2 regions of the Sporacetigenium sp. TC11 genome follow, and region 1 is predicted to be linked to the other one. Evidence: a T-box and tRNA genes for the amino acid it is inferred to sense, from the RefSeq annotation. Region 1 holds a T-box; the other holds one or more tRNA genes.
The links. The T-box of region 1 lies ahead of serS (serine--tRNA ligase). A T-box ahead of a tRNA ligase gene usually reads a tRNA of that ligase, here a tRNA-Ser.

Region 1 (3,437 bases):
TTCTATTATTGCACCTGTACACATAACACAAGGTTCCATTGTTATATACATTGTGCAGTTCATTAATCTCCAACCACCTAGTATTTTAGCAGCTTCTTTTATTGCCAAAATCTCAGCATGTGCAGTTGGATCTTTTAGTGTTTCTCTTAAATTGTGGGCTCTAGATATTATTATATCATTTTTAACTATAATAGCCCCTATTGGAGTTTCATTTTTATCATAAGCTTTATAAGCTTCTTTTAATGCTTCATTCATATAATAAGAGTGTTCCATCTTTCCTCCTATAACTTATGATAAGTATTATATTATCACACTTAGAGCCATAATTCAACTCAATTTACATAGAATGTTTATACAAAAAAGTAAATTTTTTACTAAAGTATTAAAAGAGCTTCATATTTAAGCTCTTTTAATATTTTTTTATAATTATATATTTTATTTGTTTATAACTTCAATTCCACCCATATAAGGTCTTAATACTTCAGGTACTACAACAGATCCATCAGCTTGTTGGTAGTTTTCTAATATAGCAGCTACTGTTCTTCCTATTGCAACCCCAGATCCATTTAATGTATGAACATATTCAGCTTTAGATTTTTTATCTCTTTTGAATCTTATGCCAGCTCTTCTAGCTTGGAAATCTTCAAAATTTGAACAAGAAGATATCTCAACGTATCTATTATAACTTGGCATCCATACCTCTATGTCATACTTAAATGCAGCTGTAAATCCTAAATCTCCTGTACATATTCTAACTACTCTATATGGTATTCCTAACATTTGTAATACAGTTTCTGCATCATTAGTCAATGATTCTAATTCTTTATATGAATCTTCCGGCTTTACAAATTTAACTAATTCTACTTTATTAAATTGATGTTGTCTTACAAGACCTCTTGTATCTCTTCCTGCAGATCCTGCCTCTGCTCTGAAACATGGAGTATATGCACAATAGTACATAGGTAACTTATCTCCATCCATTATTTCATCAGCATGTATATTAGTTACTGGTACTTCAGCTGTTGGAACTAAGAAATAATCTAATCCTTCTAACTTAAACATATCTTCTTCGAACTTAGGAAGTTGCCCTGTTCCTATAAAACTATTTCTATTAGCCATAAACGGTGGTAATACTTCCATATATCCATGTTTAGATGTATGAGTATCTAAGAAGAAGTTCATTAAAGATCTTTCAAGTCTAGCACCTAAACCTCTATATAAAGTAAATCTTGATCCTGTTATCTTACCTGCTGTTTCAAAATCTAGTATTCCTAAGTTAGTTCCTACATCCCAATGAGCCTTAGCTTCAAAATCAAATTTAGTTGGTTCACTCCATGTTCTTACTTCTACGTTGTCATCATCAGTAGTTCCTTGTGGAACATCTGGGTGTGGAACATTAGGTATTCTTAATAAATTATATTCCATTTCACCTTCAACTTTTCTAACCTGTTCATCTAATTCTTTTATTTTATCTGATAATTCTTTTAGTTTAGATTTTGCTTCCGTTACATCTTTACCTTCTTTAATCATCATAGGTATTTTTTTAGATTCAGTATTAGATTCATTTTTCATTACTTCAACTTCTTGAAGTAAGTCTCTTCTTTTGTTGTCTAATTCAACTACTGCATCTAAATCAAATTCCTTTTCTCCTCTTCTAGCCATAGCATGTTTTATTTCATCTAAGTTTTCCCTTATTCTTCTTATATCTAACATTTCTACTCCTCCTATTATTATCTTATGTATATTTTTATATAAAAAAAAGCCCCCATCCCTATAATAAGGGACGAAAGCTTACTCTTCCGCGTTGCCACCCTAGTTAATCATAATAAGTATTATGATTCACCTCGTATCTGTAACGTAGACTTACGGCTAATCTTACTTTTATTTCCGATTAGCAGCTCAGGAATGGATTCGAAAATCATTGACGTGAGTTCTCACCAACCACTCACTCTCTGAAGACAAACATATCTTCTACTATTTTCCTTCTTAGCTTTATAGTTATATAATTTCTTATTTGTTAACTATTATACTTATTGAAAATTTATTTTGCAAGTATAATTTTTTATTTTTTAATATTTTTTATTTATATATTAAATTTCATTGTTATCAGATTTCATTTCTTCTATATTCTTATAATATATAACTCTATGCTGAAATGGTATTTCTACTCCATTTTCATCAAATAGTTTCTTTATTTTTTCCATTATATCATAATATACATCCCAATAATCTTCAGTTTTTACCCAAGGTTTTGCAACTACTTGCATGGCATTATCTCCTAATGTATTAAGCCCTATTATTGGTTTTGGATCATTTAGTATCTTTGGTTCTTCTTTAAATGTCTTTTCTAATATACCTTTTACTTTTCTTATATCAGTATTATATGCTACATCAAAAGATAAATCTATTCTTCTTCTTTCTTGATGCGTATAGTTTATTACATTATCGCTAGTTAAATTAAAATTAGGTATTACTATAGTTTTATTGTCAGGTGTATTAAGTATAGTACTAAATATGTGTATATCTGAAACAGTACCTTCTACCCCTGATCCAAATATATAATCGCCTACTCTAAAAGGCTTAAAGAATAAAATTATTAGCCCTGAAGCTACATTTGATAAAGTCTCTTTAAATGCTAAACCTATTGCAAAGCCTGCAGCACTCAGCACAGCTACAAATGATATAGTTGGTATACCTGCTATTCCTAAGCAAGTTATTATTAGCGATATTACACATAGAGTGTATATAGCGTATACTATAAAATTTGTTATAGCTCTGTCTGCAGTTATTTTCATTAAAAACTTTTTGGTTAGCTTTTTTATCCATCTACACACATATAATCCTATTATAAATACAAAAATTGCATAAATTATATTAGGCCCATATGTTACAACATTATCTTTGAAGTTCATCCACATTCTCTCTGTCATTTTTATACCAGATATATTTATATTCGTAGATGTCATGTATGTACCTCCTTCATGCTATCTTTAATAGATTGTATACATTCAAAAAATTAAGGAACTCATGTTATATCATAAGTTCCTTTTATTAATTATATTACTTTTTTATTACAATTTCTACATTTAAATTAATTTTCCAATTTCATGTCTCCATATTTTATATGACCACTTTTTCTCATATATTCGGAGATAATTAAACATATTATAGCGGGTAAAATAAATTGTAATATTACGATCCCTATTATACCACTTTGTCCCATAACAGATAATGTTTGAATTGGTCCAACTAATCCACTTGTTCCCATACCGGCTCCAGTACTATTAGTCTTAAATTTAAATATAGTTGTAGCTATTGGACCTAATATAATACTAGCTAATGTAGGAGGAACTAATATTAATGGATTTTTTACTACATTAGGAAATTGTATTTTTGATGTTCCTAATCCCTGAGAGATAAGTCCTCCTATTTTATTT
Region 2 (3,437 bases), on a different contig from region 1:
AAAATCCACCACTTCCATAAGTTCATTTTTTAAATATGATATATCGTTTATAATGCCTGAAATGGTATCTTCTTCTTCACCATTTTCTATTTTTAATGTTTTTAATATATTCTTTATTATAATTTTCTTGTCTTTTTCATTTAGTATATAATCCAAGTTATATTTTTTGAAGTGTCTTAATATCCTAAAAAATACAGAATGAAAGGTTCCAAATGTAACCTTATTTACTCCATAATCAGAACTTAGTTTCAATGCTCTTTCTTTCATTTCATTGGCAGATGCCTTAGTAAACGTTATTGCTAATATATTTCCTGGTTTTATATTATTATTCTGTATCATATTAACTATTTTATATGTTATTACTCTTGTTTTTCCTGAACCTGGGCCTGCTAATACCATACAAGGTCCATTTATATGATTTATAGCTTTTTTTTGATTTTTGTTTAAATTTTCTATATTTAACATGACTTATCACCTTAAATTATTCTTTATTTGTAATATAATGTACTTAGGCAAATAAATGTACAGGAGTGAACTTATGCAAATTATAACAAATGTTATAGATGAACTGATAGATATTCCAAATAACCACTGTGTTTTTGATATAGAAACAACGGGCCTTAGCCCTAAGTATAGTAAAGTTATACTTATAGGTGTTCTATATATAAAAAATAATCAAACTATTGTACAACAGTTTTTCGCAGACAATTCTAAAGAGGAAAAAGAAATATTATTTTACTTCAAGGAAGTATTCAAAAATTTCGAATATCATATAACCTTTAATGGTATGCGCTTTGATATTCCATATTTAAACGAAAGATTTAAATCTAATGATATAAATTATACCATAGATAAGACCAAAGATATAGATATCCTAAATGTAGTTAGACCTTATCAAAAAAAATTATCACTTATAGATTGTAAACTAAAAACCGTTGAAAAATACTTAGGGATAGAAAGAAAAGATACAATATCAGGTAAAGATAGCGTTGAATTATATAAGAATTATGAAATAACCCAAAATGAAGAATTAAAAAAGAAAATACTTCTTCATAATTATGAAGATATATATTATCTTGGGAAAATATTTAAAATAAAAGAAGTAATAGAACAAAAGCTAGATTTCATAGAGATAGATATATACAATAGTATGTATAAAGTAATTATGAATAATTATAAGTTCAAAAAAAACTTTTTAACTATAGAGTATATATCTAATGCAGACTTCCCTATTGATATAGAAATTTATAAAGAAAACTATTCAATAAATGGACATAAGAATAAATTAAATATAACTTTAAATTTAAAAAGCGGAGTTGATAATAATAAAAATAATATAATTTACTACGAATTAAGTACTTTAATACCATTAATGGTAAATTTAGAACCTTTAGAAAACAACATACACTCATTATCAAAATATATTCTAATAAAAGAATTTAAAATATAAAAAAGTCGTTGAAAAATCAACGACCTTTTAAAATGGCGGAGAAGGAGGGATTTGAACCCTCGCGCCCCTTGCGAGACCTACTCCCTTAGCAGGGGAGCCTCTTCAGCCACTTGAGTACTTCTCCATATATTATCTTTTATTACATGGATAATAATATCATATATATTTACATATGTCAATATTTTGAATTATATTTTATATAAGGAATTATAGCTTAAATATAGAATATAAATACATATAAGTTTGTTCAAGGAGGAAAATAAATGATTGATGTAAAAGCGGTAAATGAGAAAAGGAATGTAAAAATACCCTATGAGCATTGTAAGGCAATGTTGCCTAATATACCTTGTGATATAATAAAGGCTACCACAAATTGCTATTATGATGAAGATAATAACTACTTTCACGTAAATATGATTAATAGATTATATAAAGTTCATTATCCTTCGGGAGAAATATTTAAAGAAAATTTAGATGAATTTTCTAACTATGAAATCAAAACTATAATAATTAGGTATCTATTAAACGCCAAAGGAGTTCCACCTTCTAATAAATATATAACCTTTAAGGAAATTCCTGGAGGGCCTGTGTATTATCCAAACTTTTTAAATAGAACTATTGGGGACTTTGTTAATACTTTTGGGTATAACTTGAATAACTTCTCAAAAGTATGTGAACTTTTAGGAGGAGAAAAGTTGAATCTTGGGGATATCTCTTATAAAATTCAATTTATGAACAATATCTATATGGTCTTTACTTTGTGGGCTGGGGATAACGATATTTCTCCATCTGGAAATATTCTATTTGATGCTAACACTCAATTTTATTTTGATGCTGAAGATTTATCTGTAATAGGAGATATAGCTGTAGGATTTTTAAAGAAGCTATTAAATAATAATTTTAATCCTGAAGATGGACAATTTCATTTTAGAGTATTTTAAAGGGTATGGTTTACACCATACCCTTTATATATTACATATTCTTTTTAGCTTCCATTAACATTTCATTGGCTTTTTTCATATATTCTATAGCTTTTTCTATATAGTTTGCTGTTTCTTCTTTATCTATAGCTCTAGCTTTATCTACCCATTCTCTAAATCCTTCTTCATGTGATTCATTATGATTTACCCAATGAACTAATAATATGTTTAAAGTTTTTTCATCCTTATTCTCACTTGACTCTCCATGAGAATGATGATGGTCATGATTGTGGTCATGGTCATGTCCATGATGATATCTTATCGCTTCTTTTGAAAACATCATTTTGTTCCCCCTTATTATTTTATATTAAATTCTTTTTTTATAAGTTTTATAGCATCCTTTATTAATAAAACTACAGGCTTATTTTCAATCCCTACTATTTCAATGTTTTCAGGCATTATAGGCAAAAATATTTTAAAAGCCTCACTATCTGATACTGCTTCACTCATTTTACATGTTACCTCGCCCATCATGGAATTTGGTATTATTATAGATATAGGCGAAACTATAATGTTTGCTTTTTTAGAAGATACAACTATAGCATTTTCTCCTGTTGCACCTTTATTAGCATGTGCCTTCATCATAGCACTTGTAGCTATAGAGTTCGTTCCAAGTGCATATATATCTATGTATGATGGTAGCTCTTCTCTTAAATAAGATACTATTTGAGAACCCAATCCTCCACCCATACCATCTATAACTGCTATAACCATAAGTTATCCCTCTATTATTTTTATTTTTTTTCTTCTATTATTATTTTATGATCCATAAGTCTTATTTCTTTTATTTCTCCATCTATTATTTTTTGCTCTCCTAGTAAATCCGTTAAATATACCTTACCATCTTCAGGTAACATATTAATAACATTTTCCATAACTTTTTCTAAACCTTCTTCTGTTATTATGTAAGCAGATGATTCGCACATACAAAAACCCCCTAATATTATTTTATATATATTTTAACATATATTGAAAAAACAAAAAAGATTCCCTTAAGGATATTTCAA

Region 2: it has a tRNA-Ser gene. The T-box ahead of serS (serine--tRNA ligase) is inferred to sense a tRNA for this amino acid. The anticodon was not compared.

What each region holds. Positions count from the first base shown of each region.
Region 1 covers NZ_JBYVNY010000019.1:8,784-12,220, forward strand. The annotation lists gene ACUSRV_RS16655 (nucleoside deaminase) at 1-273, opposite strand, end outside; gene serS (serine--tRNA ligase) at 436-1,713, opposite strand; T-box leader at 1,777-1,997, opposite strand; gene ACUSRV_RS16665 (mechanosensitive ion channel family protein) at 2,091-2,966, opposite strand; gene ACUSRV_RS16670 (PTS sugar transporter subunit IIC) at 3,092-3,437, opposite strand, start outside.
Region 2 covers NZ_JBYVNY010000004.1:101,063-104,499, forward strand. The annotation lists gene ACUSRV_RS08295 (ATP-dependent helicase) at 1-465, opposite strand, end outside; gene ACUSRV_RS08300 (ribonuclease H-like domain-containing protein) at 539-1,450, shown strand; tRNA gene ACUSRV_RS08305 (tRNA-Ser) at 1,484-1,574, opposite strand; gene ACUSRV_RS08310 (DUF3786 domain-containing protein) at 1,714-2,391, shown strand; gene ACUSRV_RS08315 (DUF8180 domain-containing protein) at 2,423-2,713, opposite strand; gene ACUSRV_RS08320 (DUF3842 family protein) at 2,728-3,144, opposite strand; gene ACUSRV_RS08325 (CooT family nickel-binding protein) at 3,165-3,356, opposite strand.